One region of the Streptosporangium sp. NPDC002721 genome, then DNA from elsewhere that is predicted to be linked to it. Evidence: predicted binding sites of a transcription regulator. Region 1 holds the regulator's gene; each other region holds the start of a gene.
The links. The regulator HrcA, encoded in region 1, represses chaperone genes, less so after heat shock. The targets are predictions, from matches to a motif close to TTGGCACTCTCNNNNNGAGAGTGCCAA.

Region 1 (4,268 bases):
CCTCCACGTAGATCCGGCTCTCCTTGGCGACCTGGGCCCGCAGGCCCTCCACCGCGATGGAGCCCGACGCGCTCCGCCTGGGACCGCGCGGCGCGGCGGCGGGCCGCACGAGCGTCACCACCCGGCCCTCCAGGAGGAACGCGGCCGGCTCCAGCGGGAACACCCGGCGGCGCCCGAACCGGTCCTCCAGGGTGACGGCCTCCTTGTCGCAGGCCACCACGGCGCCGCAGAAGCCGCCGTCGGCGTCCTCGACGACGAGGTCGAGCTCCGCGGGCACCTGGGGGATCGTCCCCCTGCGCGGGCGCCGCCAGTCTCCCGCCAGAACGTCACGTTCGTACATCACCGACCGCCCACCCTCTCTCCCCGGGACCAGGTGGGACCTCCCCGGGATCAGGTGGGACGCTAGCAAACACCACCGTCACCCGCCGTAGGGTCCCGGCTGTCCCCACTGCCCCACCGGCACCGCGGCGGCCCGGCGCTTGCGGGCGCCGCTCCGCCTCACCAGCACGACGATCGTGACGACGATGGCCAGCAGGATCCCGATCGCGGGGATCAGGAACAGGGCGAGCACCCCGCCCACCAGCGAGTCGGCGGCCAGTTCCTTGCCCACGCCGAAGGTCGTGCCCTCGGCGGGATCGGCGGAGCACTGGACCTGGTAGTCGCCCGCCTGGTCCACGCCGACCCGCAGGCCCATCTCCCAGGTGACGCCGTCGGAACCCGCGACGGTCTGCTGGATGTCGGGCTTCTGCAGGCTGGGCGTGCCCGTGCCGCCCTTCAGCGTGCACTCGAACTGGGTGGGGCCGCCGGTGGCGACGTAGATCGCCGGCTTGTCCGCGGGATCGATCTTGACCGTCGCGGCCTGGCCGGGGGCGAACGTCTGCGTCGGCGCCGCGTCGGTGACCGCGTTGAAAAGGCCCCCGGCGAAGCCGCCGATGCCGACGACGATGCTGACCAGGGCGAGCAGCCAGACCCCGACGATCCACCCGATGCTCGGCTTGATCTTCCCGCTGGGCGGGGGCGGTCCCTGCGGGGCGCCGTAACCGGGGGGCGCGTAGCCGTACGAGGGGGGCTGCTGGCCGTACTGCTGCTGGCCGTACTGCTGGCCGTACGGCTGCTGGGGGGCGCCGTGACCGGGGTTGCGGGAGGCATCGCCCGGATAAGAACCGAAATCGTTGGACATGCCCAAATTGTGGTGGGTGCCGCTTGGATCGCGATAGCAGTTGACTTGACAACGGCTTGCCGTCATCATCCGCAGCTCTTGCTTATCGCGCCTTCCGCACCGGGGCCGTACACTTGGCACTCGGGAACACAGAGTGCCAAACCTCGTGTTTCCCTATGAACGCAGGCAGGGAGGTGACCACGTTGGTCGACGACCGAAAGCTCGCCGTGCTTCGCGCCATCGTCGAGGACTACGTGTCCACCAATGAGCCGGTGGGTTCGAAGGCTCTCGCGGACCGGCACAACCTCGGGGTGTCCCCGGCGACGATCCGCAACGACATGGCGGTGCTGGAGGAGCAGGGCTACATCGCCCAGCCCCACACCAGCGCCGGGCGGGTGCCCACCGACAAGGGCTACCGCCTCTTCGTCGACAGGCTCTCGCAGGTGAAACCCCTGTCGAGCGCGGAACGCAAGGCCATCGAGAGCTTCCTCGCGGGCGCGGTGGACATCGACGACGTCGTCATGCGGACGGTGCGGCTCCTCGCCCAGCTCACCCGGCAGGTCGCCGTGGTGCAGTACCCCACGCTGACCCACTCGACGGTGAGGCACGTCGAGCTGGTGCCGCTGAGCGAGCGCCGGCTGATGTTCGTGCTGATCACCAACACCGGCCGGGTCGAGCAACGCGTGGTCGAGCTGTCCAGCGTCGTCGACGAGCAGCGCGTGGCCCACCTGCGCGCGATGCTCAACGCCTCCCTCGACGGGTGCGGGCTCACCAGCGTCCCCGACAAGGTCGCGGACCTGCCGGAGCGGTTGCCCACGGAGGACCGGCCGCTCGCTGCCACTATCCTGTCAGTGCTGCTGGAGTCCCTGGTGGACCGGCATGATGAGAAGATCGTTTTTGCCGGGGCCGCCAACCTCGCGGGAGCCGACTTCACCGTCGGTCTCCGCGACGTGCTGGAGGCCCTGGAAGAGCAGGTCGTGCTGATGCGACTGCTCGGTGAGACCTCGGACCTTTCGGCGCTGACCGTGCGGATCGGCTCGGAGAACCCCTACACCGGACTCCAGGGCACGTCCATCGTCGCCGCCGGATACGGTTCGGGGGACAAGCAACTGGCCCGGCTCGGTGTGCTGGGCCCGACGCGAATGGACTACCCGGTCACGATGGGCGCGGTGCGCGCGGTGGCACGCTACGTCAGCCAGATCCTGGCTGCATCATAAGAGGTCAACGAAAAGTGGCTAAGAGCGACTACTACGGCACCCTCGGGGTGCGCCGCGACGCCAGTGCGGAAGAGATCAAGAAGGCGTACCGCCGCCTGGCGCGCGAGCTGCATCCCGACGTCAACCCCGACCCCGAGACCCAGGAACGCTTCAAGGAGATCACCCAGGCCTACGAGGTCCTGTCCGACTCCAACAAGCGGCAGATGTACGACATGGGCGCCGACCCGTTCGCCTCGGGCGGTGGCGCGGGGGCCGGAGGCTTCGGCGCGGGCTTCCCGTTCAGCGACATCATGGACGCCTTCTTCGGCGCGGCCGGTGGCGGCGGTGGCCGCGGCCCCCGCTCCCGGGCCCGGCGCGGGCGCAACGCCACCATCCGGGTCGAGCTCGACCTGCGTGAGTCGGGCTTCGGCACGACCCGCGAGCTGGTCGTCGACACCGCCGTGGTCTGCGACGTCTGTACCGGCTCCGGCGCCGCGGCCGGCACCCACCCCGACACCTGTGACATGTGTCATGGCCGGGGCGAGGTGTCCCAGGTCACCCGGTCCTTCCTCGGCCAGGTCATGACCTCCCGCCCCTGCCCCCAGTGCGGCGGCTTCGGGTCGATCATCCGCAACCCCTGCCAGGAGTGCTCCGGCGACGGCCGGGTCCGCACCCGGCGGACCATCAAGGTCCGCATCCCGGCCGGCGTCGAGGGCGGCACCCACATCCAGCTCGCCGGCGAGGGCGAGATCGGCCCGGGCGGAGGCCCGCCCGGCGACCTGTTCCTGGAGATCGTCGAGCGCCCCCACGAGATCTTCGAGAGGCGCGGCGACGACCTGCACTGCACCGTGCAGATCCCGATGACCGCGGCCGCGCTCGGCACCATCCTGACCATGGAGACGCTCGACGGCGCCGAGGAGCTCGACATCCGCCCCGGCACGCAGTCGGGGCAGACGATCCCGCTCTACGGGCGGGGCGTGCAGCGCCTGAACGAGACGGGCCGCGGCGACCTGCTGATCCACGTGAACGTGGAGACCCCTGCCCGCCTCGACGCCGAGCAGGAGGGTCTCCTGAAGGAGCTCGCCAGGCTCCGCGGCGAGGAGCGCCCGCCGGGCAAGTTCGCCCCCGGGCAGCAGAGCTTCTTCTCCCGCCTGCGCGACGCCTTCAATGGCCGCTGACGACCAGACCCGCTCACAGGCCCGGTTGCATCGGCGCGACCGGGCCCGCCTCCGGCCGGGCCGTCCCGGCCGGGGCCGCTCCGGGGCCCGGCGCCCCGGCACGGTCCGCCCCGACGGCCCATGACCGTCCCGGTCTTCCTGGCCGACCCCGCCGACCTGGCCAGGCCGGCGTTCGTCTTCGGCGGTCCCGAGGGACGCCACGCGGCGGCCGTACGGCGGCTGCGGGCGGGCGAGCGGCTCGACCTGACCGACGGGGCGGGCTCCGTCGCCGAGTGCGTGGTGACCGAGGCGGGCAAGGACTCGCTCCGGGTCGAGGTGCTGCGCCGCCACGAGGTTCCCGTACCTTCACCGCGCCTGGTCGTGGTCCAGGGCCTGCCCAAGGGCGACCGGGGCGAGCTGGCCGTGGAGATGATGACCGAGGCGGGGGTCGACGTGATCGTCCCCTGGTCCGCGGCCAGGTGCGTCACCCAGTGGAAGGGCGAGCGGGCGGCCAGGGCGCTGGCCCGCTGGCGTTCCACGGCGCGTGAGGCGGGCAAGCAGTCGCGCCGCTTCCACCTGCCCGAGGTGAGGGAGCTCGCGTCCACCGCGAAGGTCGCCGCCCTGCTGTCGGCGGCGGCGCTGGGCGTGGTGCTGCACGAGGAGGCCGCCGTCCCGCTGTCCGGCCTGTCCCTTCCGGCCGGTGGCGACATCGTCGTGGTGGTCGGCCCCGAGGGCGGGGTGTCGGGGGAGGAGATC
Region 2 (4,268 bases), on a different contig from region 1:
TGTTCATCCCCTCCGACCTGGAGCAGGCCAAGATCGTCATGGCCTCCGTGTACGGCGGCAGGCTCATCGGCATCGAGGGCACCTACGACGACGTGAACCGCTTCTGCTCCGAGCTCATCGGCGACGAGCTGGGCGACCAGTGGGGCTTCGTCAACGTCAACCTCCGGCCGTACTACGCGGAGGGGTCCAAGACCCTGGCCTACGAGATCGCCGAGCAGCTCGGCTGGCGGATCCCCGACCAGATCGTCATCCCCGTCGCGTCGGGCTCGCAGCTGACGAAGGTCGACAAGGGCTTCAAGGAGCTGATCCAGCTCGGCCTGGTCGAGGACAAGCCCTACAAGATCTTCGCGGCCCAGGCCGAGGGGTGCTCCCCGGTCTCCGCCGCCTACAAGGCGGGCCACGACGTGATCCGCCCGGTCAAGCCGGACACGATCGCCAAGTCGCTGGCGATCGGCAACCCGGCCGACGGCCCGTACGTCCTGGACATCGCCCGCCGTACCGGCGGCGCGGTCGAGGACGTCACCGACGCCGAGATCGTCGACGCGATCCGGCTGCTGGCCAGGACCGAGGGCATCTTCGCCGAGACCGCCGGAGGCGTGGTCGTCGGAGTGCTGCGCAAGCTGGTCGCCTCGGGCACGCTCGACCCCGACGCCGAGACCGTGGTCCTCAACACCGGCGACGGTCTCAAGACCCTCGACGCGGTGGCCGCGGAGGCCCGCCCGACCGCGGTGATTCGACCTTCTCTTGACGCATTCCGTGCGGCTATCGCCTAGAAATCGTGAAAGGTACTGAATTATGAGCGTTTCTGTGCGGATTCCGACGATTCTCCGGACTTACACCGATGGTGCCGCCGAGGTGAACGGAGAGGGGGAGACCCTGCGCGATGTTCTGCAGAAGCTCGACGCGGACTTCCCCGGGATCGGTGCCCGGATTCTTGATGAATCGGGAAAGATCCGACGTTTTGTCAACGTCTATGTCGGGGATGAGGACGTCCGTTTCGTCGACAACCTCGACACGGCCACGCCCTCCGGCGCCCAGGTCTCCATCATCCCGGCGGTGGCCGGAGGCTGATTCTCCCGCGTCCGCGTGGCCCTGACGGTCCCGCGGCCCTTCCTGGGGGCGCTCACCACTCCACGGCACCCGCCCGGCTCCTGCCGGGCGGGTGTCGTCTTTTGTGACGCAGGCTCATATTTATCGGGATAGATAGGGAATGTAACCCTTAACTAACTAATAGTGATAGTGAAAGTTTGTTCTCGTACTAAAAGCTCTCGTAAAGCGGTAGTTTGGTGCTTGACTCTGTTGCCCTACCGGTTCCCACAGGTATGGTCGGAACGATCGACGTGGCGAAGTCCGTCCCGGCGATTGAGGACTTCGCGAGAGGAATGGGCGTCGTCCTTAAGACCAGTAAGAGGAGTCGCAAGTGGCGCAGGGCACCGTCAAATGGTTCAACGCGGACAAGGGCTACGGCTTCATCGCGGTAGACGGTGGTAAGGATGTGTTCGTCCATTACTCCGCGATCATGATGGATGGCTACCGTGCTCTCGAGCAGGGCCAGCGGGTCGAGTTCGAGATCACCCAAGGGCAGAAGGGCCCCCAGGCGGAGTCCGTCCGGGCGGTCTGACGTAGCCGTTTCGTGAATTCGCAGGGAAGGGCCGGTGGATCCCGCGGTTTTCGCAGTCCGCTGGATCCTCGCCGCCTGGCCCGGCTCACCACAACCGGTGAGCCGGGCCTTCGCGCGTGACGGGACGAACGGTCACGCGGGCGCGGGCCCCGCGCGGGGCGCTCTCCGGCGGGCCGACGGTGACGTGCGGCGTACGGCGACGTGACGCGAGGCATACACCCACGTGACACGGAGTTGACGTCCCCGCCTCGCGCGGCGCAGGTCAACGGATCGTGGCTTGCACTCGACAGGGTAGAGTGCTAAACAGATTCTTGGCACTCACGCATAGAGAGTGCCAATCCTGGATCGAGGCGATGGGGCCCGCCGAACGGAGTCGTGGGCCCACATGCCGTCGCGGGCGTCGGCTCGGTCCGGTGTAAGCCACCCTTTCTCTGGGAGGTTAGCCGTATGGCAGCCAAGATGATCGCGTTTAACGAGGACGCCCGGCGCGGTCTCGAGCGCGGCATGAACCAGCTCGCGGACGCCGTCAAGGTGACCCTCGGCCCCAAGGGCCGTAACGTCGTGCTGGAGAAGAAGTGGGGCGCCCCCACCATCACCAACGATGGTGTCTCCATCGCCAAGGAGATCGAGCTCGAGGACCCGTGGGAGAAGATCGGGGCCGAGCTCGTCAAGGAGGTCGCCAAGAAGACCGACGACGTCGCGGGCGACGGCACCACCACCGCCACCGTGCTCGCCCAGGCTCTCGTCCGTGAGGGTCTTCGCAACGTCGCCGCCGGCGCCAACCCGATGTCCCTGAAGAAGGGCATCGAGGCCGCCGTCGAGCGCGTGTCGGAGGAGCTGTCCAAGCTCGCCAAGGACGTGGAGACGAAGGCGCAGATCGCCTCCACCGCCTCCATCTCCGCGGGCGACCCGCAGATCGGCGAGATGATCGCCGAGGCGATGGACAAGGTCGGCAAGGAAGGCGTCATCACCGTCGAGGAGAGCAACACCTTCGGCCTGGAGCTTGAGCTCACCGAGGGCATGCGCTTCGACAAGGGCCTCACCTCGATGTACTTCGTCACCGACCCGGAGCGTATGGAGGCCGTCCTCGACGACCCGTACATCCTGGTCGTCAACTCCAAGGTGTCCGCCAACAAGGACCTGCTCCCGATTCTCGACAAGGTCGTGCAGGCCGGCAAGCCGCTGCTGATCATCGCCGAGGACGTCGAGGGCGAGGCCCTGGCCACCCTGGTCGTCAACAAGATCCGCGGTCTGTTCCGCTCGGTCGCGGTCAAGGCGCCGGGCTTCGGTGACCGCCGCAAGGCCATGCTGGCCGACATCGGCGTCCTGACCGGCGCCCAGGTCATCAGCGAGGACCTCGGCCTGAAGCTGGAGTCCACCACCCTGGACCAGCTCGGCCGGGCCCGCCAGGTCATCGTCACCAAGGACGAGACCACCATCGTCGACGGTGCCGGCGACGCCGAGCAGATCGCCGGCCGGGTCAACCAGATCCGCGCCGAGATCGACAACACCGACTCCGACTACGACCGCGAGAAGCTCCAGGAGCGTCTGGCCAAGCTGGCCGGCGGCGTGGCCGTCATCAAGGCCGGCGCGGCGACCGAGGTCGAGCTCAAGGAGCGCAAGCACCGCATCGAGGACGCCGTGCGCAACGCGAAGGCGGCCGTCGAGGAGGGCATCGTGCCCGGCGGCGGCGTGGCGCTGCTGCAGGCCGGCGCCAAGGCCTTCGACAAGCTGGAGCTGTTCGGCGACGAGGCCACCGGTGCCGCGATCGTGAAGAAGGCTCTGGAGGAGCCGCTCAAGCAGATCGCGGTCAACGCCGGTCTCGAGGGCGGCGTCGTGGTGGAGAAGGTGCGCAACCTTCCCGCGGGTGAGGGCCTCAACGCCGCCACCGGCGAGTACGTCAACCTGTTCGAGACGGGCATCATCGACCCGGCCAAGGTGACGCGTTCCGCTCTGCAGAACGCGGCGTCCATCGCGGCGCTGTTCCTCACCACCGAGGCCGTCATCGCCGAGAAGCCCGAGAAGGCCGGAGCCGCCCCCGCCATGCCCGGCGGCGGCGACATGGACTTCTAGTCCACGCGCTTTCGAAAAAGAGGCGACCCCGTAGTGCAGGGGCCGCCTCTTTTTGTTCCCGTCCTCCTTCCGCCGTGGGCCCGGGGCTAGCCGAGCTGCGCGGGCAGCGGCCGGGTGTGCAGGACGGTCAGTGAGGTGACCGCGCGGGTCAGCACCACGTAGAGGCGGGCCAGGCCGCGAGGTTCCGCCTCGACGATGTCGGCGGGTTCGGCCACGATGACGTGGTCGTACTCCAGGCCCTTGGCCAGGGAGGCCGGGATGACCAGCAGGCGGTGGTCCTCGACCGTGTCGGGGCTCAACACCCGGTGCTCCAGGTGGGCGAGGGCCTCGGAGACGGCGCCCACCGAGGCGTCGGGGACGATGACGCCGATCGACCCCTCGCGGGCGAGCGCCTCCTCGGCGGCCCCGGCCAGCGCGACGGCCAGGTCGGGCGCCGGGCGCACCGACAGCGAGCCCGCGCCGGGCCGCAGCGACCGGGGCGCGGCCAGGTCCGGGGCGACGGAGGGCAGCAGCCTGGCCGCGTAGTCGAGGACCTCGCGCGGCACCCGGAAGCCGAGGGTGAGCTCGGTGACCG
Region 3 (4,268 bases), on a different contig from region 1:
GGGAGACGCGAGCCGTTCGGAACCGTTGTTCGATCAGCGGCCGATCGGAGGCCGCGATCGATCAGTGGCCGATCAGTGGCCGATCAGTGGCCGTGACCGTGGCCGTGACCGCCGCCGGCGGCGGCCGGGGCCTCCTCCTCGGGCTTGTCCACCACGAGGGCCTCGGTCGTCAGCAGCATGCCGGCGATGGAGGCGGCGTTCTGGACGGCCGAGCGGGTGACCTTGACCGGGTCGATGACGCCCTGGCCGATCAGGTCGCCGTACTCGCCGGTGGCGGCGTTGAAGCCCTGGCCGACGGGCAGCTCGGTGACCTTCGACGTCACGACGTAGCCCTCGAGGCCGGCGTTCTCCGCGATCCAGCGGGCCGGCTCGACGAGCGCCTTGCGGACGATGGAGACGCCGGTCGCCTCGTCACCGGTCAGGCCCAGGTCGTCGAGGACCTTGGCGACGTGGATGAGCGCGGAGCCACCGCCGGAGACGATGCCCTCCTCGATCGCCGCGCGCGTCGCCGAGATGGCGTCCTCAAGGCGGTGCTTCTTCTCCTTGAGCTCCACCTCGGTGGCCGCGCCGACCTTGAGCACGCAGACGCCGCCGGAGAGCTTGGCGAGGCGCTCCTGGAGCTTCTCGCGGTCCCAGTCGGAGTCGGACTGCTCGATGGCGAGCTTGATCTCCTTGACGCGGTCGGCGATCGCCGAGGCCTCGCCGGCACCGTCGACGACGGTGGTGGAGTCCTTGGTGATGACGACGCGCCGGGCGGTGCCCAGCACCTCCAGGCCGACGTGCTCCAGCTTGAGGCCGATCTCCTCGCTGACGACCTGGCCACCGGTGAGGATGGCGATGTCCTGCAGCATGGCCTTGCGGCGGTCGCCGAAGCCCGGCGCCTTGACGGCGACGGAGGTGAAGGTGCCACGGATCTTGTTCGTGACGAGGACCGCGAGGGCCTCGCCCTCGACGTCCTCGGCGATGACCAGCAGGGCCTTCTTCGTCTGCGCGATCTTCTCGAGCAGCGGAAGGAAGTCGGAGACCGAGGCGATCTTGCCCTGGGTGATCAGGATGTAGGGGTCCTCCAGGATGGCTTCCATGCGCTCCTGGTCGGTCACCATGTAGGGCGACAGGTAACCCTTGTCGAACTGGAGACCCTCGGTGAACTCGAGCTCCAGGCCCATGCTGTTGGACTCTTCGACGGTGATGACACCGTCCTTGCCCACCTTGTCGAACGCCTCGGCGATCAGCTCGCCGATCCTGGCGTCCTGCGCGGAGATCGTCGCGACGTTCGCGATCTCCTTCTTGTCCTCGACCGGGCGGGCCGACTCGATGAGCCGGTCGCTGACGGCCTTGGCCGCGAGGTCGATGCCGCGCTTGAGGGAGAGCGGCTGCGCTCCGGCGGCCACGTTGCGCAGGCCCTCGCGGACCATGGCCTGGGCCAGGACGGTCGCGGTGGTGGTGCCGTCACCGGCGACGTCGTTGGTCTTGGTCGCCACTTCCTTGGCCAGCTGGGCGCCAAGGTTCTCGTACGGCGTCTCCAGCTCGACCTCGCGGGCGATGGTGACACCGTCGTTGGTGATGGTGGGCGCACCGAACTTCTTGTCGATGACGACGTTGCGGCCACGCGGGCCCAGCGTCACCTTGACCGCGTCCGCGAGAGCGTTCACGCCGCGCTCGAGAGCTCGGCGCGCGTCCTCCTCGAACGACAGGGTCTTCGGCATGACAATCCTCTCTATAAGTACGTCGGCGCATCAAAGCCCCGGGCGCTGTCGCGACCCGGGGCTCGATACGTCATCTTTGTGAAGTTGAGAATTACTTCTCGATGATGGCGAGCACGTCACGGGCGGAGAGCACGAGGTACTCCTCGCCGTTGTACTTCACCTCGGTGCCGCCGTACTTGCTGTAGAGGACCACGTCGCCCTCGCTGACGTCGAGCGGAATGCGCTTCTCGCCTTCCTCATCCCAGTTGCCGGGACCCACCGCGAGGACCTTGCCCTCCTGCGGCTTCTCCTTGGCGGTGTCCGGGATGACCAGACCGGAAGCGGTGGTCTGCTCGGCCTCAAGCGGCTGGACCACAATGCGGTCGCCGAGCGGCTTAACGGGAACCTTGGTGGCGGTCGTCACGTCGGACCTCCCCTTCAGATGTGAACGATCTAGAAGAGGCGACCAGCGGTCTGCCGTCGCGGGTGTCAGACCTGCCTCGTCGCATGTATTTGGCACTCTCACCGGGAGAGTGCCAATACGGAACAGTATGCAAGGTGGCCTTGACAGTCAACACGAAGCACCCCTTCTGCGCTTCACGCGAACGTCAAGCCAGGTGGAAGCCCCTCGCGAAGCCCTGCGGATGAGGCGGTAGCGTCGGCTGGTGTGAATCTCGACGCATTCCTGGAACTCCTGACCCCACGCGGCCAGGAGGCCCTGGACGCGGCGGCCGGGGTCGCCGGCGACGACCCGGTGGCGGCCGTGACGAGGCTGAGAAGGACCTACGACGCGGACCTGACCTCGGCGGCGCTCACGCAGGCCACGCTCCGGCTGCGCGCGCGGGAGAAGTTCGGGGCCGACGCCGACCTCATGTACTTCACCCGGACCGGCCTGGAGCAGGCCACCCGCCGGGAGGTCGCCGACCACCGGGCCCGGCGCGTCCCGGCGGGCTCGCGGGTCGCCGACGTCTGCTGCGGCATCGGCGGCGACCTCCTCGCCCTGGCCAGGGCCGGGTGCTCGGTGGAGGCCGTCGACACCGACCCGCTCACCGCGGCGGTCGCCCGGGCCAACGCGGACGCCCTGGGCCTCGGCGACCGGGTCTCGGTCCGCGCCGCCGACGCCTCCACCCTCGACCCGGCCGCCTTCGACGTCCTGTTCGCCGACCCCGCGCGCCGTACGGCCCGGGGCAGGACCTTCGACCCGATGGGCTACTCGCCGCCCTGGCCCGCCGTGCTGGAGATGGTGGCCAAGGCCGGGGCCGCCTGCCTGAAGGTCGCCCCCGGGATCCCGTACGAGTTCGTCCCCGAGGGCGCGGAGGCCGAGTGGGTCTCGTACAAGGGCGACGTCAAGGAGGCCGTGATCTGGTGCGGCGAGCTGGCGGGCGGGACGGGGCGCCGGGCCACGATCCTGCCCTCGGGCGCCACGATGACGCCCGACCCCGCCCTCGGCGACCCCCCTGTCGGCCCCGTCGGCCGCTACATCTACGAGCCGGACGGCGCGGCGATCCGGGCCCACCTGGTCGCGGAGATCGCCGCGTCGGTCGGCGGGCGCCTGCTCGACCCGCAGATCGCCTACGTCACCGGCGACGCCGCGGTGGCGACGCCGTGGGCCTCACGGTACGAGGTCCACGAGACGCTGCCGTTCTCGCTCAAGCGTCTGCGCGCGGTGCTCCGCGAGCGCGGCGCGGGGAATGTGACGATCAAGAAGCGGGGCTCCGCGGTGGACGTCGACCGCCTCAGGAAAGAGCTCCGGCTTTCCGGTGACGAATCCGCGGTGGTCATTCTCACCCGAATCGGCGACCGGCCTTTCGCTTTCGTGTGCGATCCCTGCTGACCGGCCGGACCGGTCTCCCATAACCGGCCGGATCAGTCCTGGTTGACCAGCCAAAATAGTCAATTCTTCCATCCAACCGGCAATTCCTGTCTTTTAATCTCGCCGCCGGAAAACCTTGATCCAAGGGCTAAGGTTGCCGGGCGGGAGTTCTCTCTCACCTGCGGTTTCATCTCGTTCATCGGCAAATCCCATCAAATCCAACCGCGCGGCTGAGCGTCGGCGAGTGAAGGAGCTCTCGGTGGATCACTCCGACCACACCCTGCTCCAGGCAGGCAGCCAGACCGCCATCTCCGACCGGATGCGCGAGCTCCTCGCCCGCGCGGCGCAGGACCACGTCTACGAGCAGCGGACCCAGGGCGCGGTGCTCGACGAGATCCGGCAGCGCCTGGAGGGCATGGAGTGGCTGCTGCGCGAGGTCAGGGAGCGCGAGATCGGCGGGCTGAACGGCACGCTGGAGTCCGTCCACGGGCGCCTGGACGACATCGCCGCCAAACCGCCCTCCTGGGCCGAGGGCCTGGCCCAGCACGTCGAGGCGGTGCGCGACCACGTCGACGCCGTCGGCGAGCGGGTCGACTCCCTCGGCCGCCGGGTCGACACCGTCCGCGACCGGGTCACCCCCCTCGGCGAGCTGCCGAGCCTGTGGACCGACCTCGGCACCGTGGGCGAGAGCGTGGACGAGGCGCTCACCCGCCTGCGGGCCATCTCCGACGGCACCCTGGGCCTCGACGAGCAGGTGCGGCAGCTGGCCG
Region 4 (4,268 bases), on a different contig from region 1:
GCTGCGCGTTCCGGACCGCGTGGCACTCGCCGGCGTCATGTACGTGCTGCGGACCGGTGTCGCCTGGCGCGACGTCCCCCCGGAGACCGTGGGCTGCTCCGGGGTGACGGCCTGGCGTCGGCTGCGGGACTGGACCGAGGATCGTCGACCGTCACGGAACCCCGCTCGCCGTCACGCTCGCCGGCGGCAACCGGCACGACGTCACCCAGCTTCTGCCACTGCTGGACGCGGTCCCACCGATCCGGGGTCTGCGCGGACGCCCCCGCCGCAAGCCCCGGCGTCTGTACGCCGACCGGGGCTACGACTTCGACAAGTACCGCCGCCTGCGGTGGAAGCACGGCATCAAACCCATGATCGCCCGACGCGGTCTCGCCCACGGCTCGGGACTGGGCAAGGTGCGTTGGGTGGTCGAGCGCGCCTTCGCCTGGCCGCACCAGTTCAAACGACTCCGCACCCGCTACGAACGACGCGCCGACCTCCACCACGGGCTGCCCGAACCGGCCTGCGGCCTCATATGCCTCCGCCGCCCGCGAACCTCATTCTGAAACGATCGGTTAGAAGTCCATGTCGCCGCCGCCGGGCACGGCGGGGGCGGCTCCGGCCTTCTCGGGCTTCTCGGCGATGACGGCCTCGGTGGTGAGGAACAGCGCCGCGATGGACGCCGCGTTCCGCAGAGCGGAACGCGTCACCTTGGCCGGGTCGATGATGCCCGTCTCGAACAGGTTGACGTACTCGCCGGTGGCGGCGTTGAGGCCCTCACCCGCGGGAAGGTTGCGCACCTTCTCCACCACGACGCCGCCCTCGAGACCGGCGTTGACCGCGATCTGCTTGAGCGGCTCCTCCAGAGCCTTCTTCACGATCGCGGCACCGGTGGCCTCGTCGCCGAACAGCTCCAGCTTGTCGAAGGCCTTGGCGCCGGCCTGCAGCAGCGCCACGCCGCCGCCGGGCACGATGCCCTCCTCGACGGCCGCCTTGGCGTTGCGCACGGCGTCCTCGATGCGGTGCTTGCGCTCCTTGAGCTCGACCTCGGTCGCCGCGCCGGCCTTGATGACGGCCACGCCGCCGGCCAGCTTGGCCAGACGCTCCTGGAGCTTCTCGCGGTCGTAGTCGGAGTCGGTGTTGTCGATCTCGGCGCGGATCTGGTTGACCCGGCCGGCGATCTGCTCGGCGTCGCCGGCACCGTCGACGATGGTGGTCTCGTCCTTGGTGACGATGACCTGGCGGGCCCGGCCGAGCTGGTCCAGGGTGGTGGACTCCAGCTTCAGGCCGAGGTCCTCGCTGATGACCTGGGCACCGGTCAGGACGCCGATATCGCCCAGCATGGCCTTGCGGCGGTCACCGAAGCCCGGCGCCTTGACCGCGACCGACCGCAGGACGGCCTTCAGCCTGTTGACGATCAGGGTGGCCAGGGCCTCGCCCTCGACGTCCTCGGCGATGATCAGCAGCGGCCTGCCGGCCTGCACGACCTTGTCGAGCAGGGGCACCATCTCCCGGTTGGCGGAGAGCTTGCCGCTCACGAGCAGGACGTACGGATCGTCCAGGACCGCTTCGAGCCGGTCGGGGTCGGTGACGAAGTGCGGGGCGACGTATCCCTTGTCGAAGCGCATGCCCTCGGTGAGCTCCAGCTCAAGGCCGAAGGTGTTGCTCTCCTCGACGGTGATGACGCCTTCCTTGCCGACCTTGTCCATCGCCTCGGCGATCATCTCGCCGATCTGCGGGTCGCCCGCGGAGATGGAGGCGGTGGAGGCGATCTGCGCCTTCGTCTCCACGTCCTTGGCGAGCTCGGACAACTCCTCGCTGACTCGTTCGACGGCGGCCTCGATGCCCTTCTTCAGCGACATCGGGTTGGCGCCGGCGGCGACGTTGCGAAGACCCTCACGGACGAGAGCCTGGGCGAGCACGGTGGCGGTGGTGGTGCCGTCGCCCGCCACGTCGTCGGTCTTCTTGGCGACCTCCTTGACGAGCTCGGCCCCGATCTTCTCCCACGGGTCCTCGAGCTCGATCTCCTTGGCGATGGAGACACCGTCGTTGGTGATGGTGGGGGCGCCCCACTTCTTCTCCAGCACGACGTTACGGCCCTTGGGGCCGAGGGTCACCTTGACGGCGTCCGCGAGCTGGTTCATGCCGCGCTCGAGACCGCGCCGGGCGTCCTCGTTGAACGCGATCATTTTCGACGTCATTCCTGCTCCTGCTCTCGACTGCTCTCGGCTGTTCTCGACGGGGGTCTCCGGGACGGCGCCCGCGACGGACGGTCCGGCGGCGGGCGGCCGACCCGCCGGCGAGCCTCGCCGTCCCGGCACGCGCCTCGTGGTTGGCACTCTCCAGGCGTGAGTGCCAGGCGCTCCACCGCACTCTATCCACAACTTGCGTGTCACGCACATAGTGCGGGGTGCGCAATATCGGTAGGATCGCCGCATGAACGACGACGCGATGGACCTCCGGGCACGCAACAGCCAGGCCACCCGGGAGGCGATCGGCCACGCCGCGCTGCGCCTGGCCATCGAGCAGGGCCCCAACGGGCTCGCCCTCGTCCGCGTCCACGACATCGCCACGGCCGCGGGAGTCTCGCCCCGCACCTACAACAACTACTTCTCCAGCAGGGCCGAGGCGATCTGCGCCTTCCAGGCCGACCAGTCCAAGCGCCTGGGGCGGGCGCTGCGCTCGCGGCCCGCCGGCGAGCCGCTCGGTGAGGCCGTCGTCGCCGCGGTGGTCGAGCTCTACACCGACCCCGAGCCCGACAAGGCCGGTCTACGCATGATCATGTCGACGCCCGAGCTGGAGGGCGAGGCGCTGAGGGCGTTCACCATGGCGGAGGGCCCGCTCGCCGAGGCGATCGCGACGCGCACCGGCGCCGACCCCGGGCGCGACCTCTTCCCCGCCGTCACGGCCGCCGCGGTCGCCGGTGCGATCCGCGTGGCGGGGCGGCACTGGCTGGAGCCCGGCAACACCGAGTCCTTCGCCGCCACCCTGCGCCGGGCCCTGTCCTGCGTCCTGCCGGTCGCGCCGCCGGAAGGCCCGCCCGGTCGCTGACCGCCTTCCCCGCTCGCCGTGGGCTCCGGCCCCCGCGGCGACCCGCACCGCGTTCAAGTGAAGCGGCAGGGAAGGCTCGAACATGATGCGAGTGATCGCTGAGCTGAGTTCGGGGCGCCCGGCCCGGTGGGGGGCGTCGGCTATCGGGTCACCTTCAGGAGGAAGCCGGTCACGTTGACCGCGGTCCTTTCGATCTTCTCTTCGAGTGTGAGCGACTCGGGCATCCGCCCGCCGGGCCCCGCGTCCTTCTTGCCGCGCAGGTAGAGGGAGCAGGCCAGGTCGGTGCAGATGTAGGCGCCCACGGAGTCGCTGTTGCCGCCGGTGCGGCGGGCGGTCATCAGCGACACGCCGTCGCCGGTGTGGGTGGTCAGGCAGAGCGAGCACATGCTGCGCCGCATGTGCCCGGCGCCGGGGGTGGCCCGTCGCAGCGCCACCCCGACCAGCCGGTCGCCGTACTCGGCGACCAGGTAGGCGCGGCCGGGGGACGCGGGGTCCCGCCAGCCCAGGAAGTCGAGGTCCTCCCACGGCAGGGCGTCGAGGTCCCTGGGTGCGGCGAGGCGCTTGACCTCACCCTTGGTGCAGTTGACGAAAGAGGCACGGATCTCGTGCTCGGCGAGCGGTCTCATAGCCGAAAAGCTAGCTTCCGTATAAACAGATCGCAAACTATTATGTGTTTACCTAGAGGTCCTAGGAAAGGGAGATGGTTCGTGGCGCGTGCCGGAGTGACCGTCGAGCGGCTGGCCGAGGCGGCGGCGGAGCTGGCCGACGAGGTGGGGCTGGAGAACGTGACCGTCTCGGAGGTCGCGCGCAGGTTCGGCGTGAAGGACGCGAGCCTGTACTCGCACATCAGGAACGCGCGCGAGCTGCGGGTCCGGGTGGCCGTGCTGGCGCTGGCCGAGCTCGCCGACCGGGGCGCGGCGGCGCTGGCCGGCCGGGCGGGCAAGGACGCGCTCGTCGCCTTCGCCGACGTCTACCGCGACTACGCCAGGGAGCATCCGGGCAGGTACGCGGCGGCGCAGGTCGAGCTCGACCCGGAGACGGCGAGGGCGAGCGCGGCGCGACGGCACTCGGACATGATGCGGGCCATCCTGCGGGGCTACTCGCTGGTGGAGCCCGACCAGACCGACGCGGTCCGGCTGCTGGGCAGTGCCTTCCACGGGTTCGTGAGCCTGGAGCGGGCGGGCGGCTTCCGCCACCACCCGCGCGGCGCGGACGAGTCCTGGGGCCGGATGCTCGAC

Region 2: groL (chaperonin GroEL) is a predicted target of HrcA. The motif match lies at 1,933-1,959, and genes of this name have one in related genera.
Region 3: groES (co-chaperone GroES) is a predicted target of HrcA. The motif match lies at 2,199-2,225, and genes of this name have one in related genera.
Region 4: groL (chaperonin GroEL) is a predicted target of HrcA. The motif match lies at 2,312-2,338, and genes of this name have one in related genera.

The regions. Positions count from the first base shown of each region.
Region 1 covers NZ_JBIAQI010000007.1:44,827-49,094, reverse strand. Annotated here, with positions in the region: gene ACFYWM_RS11005 (DUF3097 domain-containing protein) at 1-340, opposite strand, end outside; gene ACFYWM_RS11000 (hypothetical protein) at 419-1,180, opposite strand; gene hrcA (heat-inducible transcriptional repressor HrcA) at 1,363-2,376, shown strand; gene dnaJ (molecular chaperone DnaJ) at 2,391-3,533, shown strand; gene ACFYWM_RS10985 (16S rRNA (uracil(1498)-N(3))-methyltransferase) at 3,654-4,268, shown strand, end outside.
Region 2 covers NZ_JBIAQI010000026.1:29,913-34,180, forward strand. Annotated here, with positions in the region: gene thrC (threonine synthase) at 1-773, shown strand, start outside; gene ACFYWM_RS32535 (MoaD/ThiS family protein) at 796-1,071, shown strand; gene ACFYWM_RS32540 (cold-shock protein) at 1,421-1,621, shown strand; gene groL (chaperonin GroEL) at 2,069-3,694, shown strand; gene ACFYWM_RS32550 (HelD family protein) at 3,781-4,268, opposite strand, start outside.
Region 3 covers NZ_JBIAQI010000014.1:214,415-218,682, reverse strand. Annotated here, with positions in the region: gene groL (chaperonin GroEL) at 84-1,706, opposite strand; gene groES (co-chaperone GroES) at 1,798-2,109, opposite strand; gene ACFYWM_RS21910 (methyltransferase domain-containing protein) at 2,353-3,519, shown strand; gene ACFYWM_RS21905 (hypothetical protein) at 3,758-4,268, shown strand, end outside.
Region 4 covers NZ_JBIAQI010000005.1:203,585-207,852, reverse strand. Annotated here, with positions in the region: partial or broken gene ACFYWM_RS08625 (transposase) at 1-545, shown strand, start outside; gene groL (chaperonin GroEL) at 555-2,180, opposite strand; gene ACFYWM_RS08615 (TetR/AcrR family transcriptional regulator) at 2,416-3,030, shown strand; gene ACFYWM_RS08610 (FBP domain-containing protein) at 3,171-3,656, opposite strand; gene ACFYWM_RS08605 (WHG domain-containing protein) at 3,738-4,268, shown strand, end outside.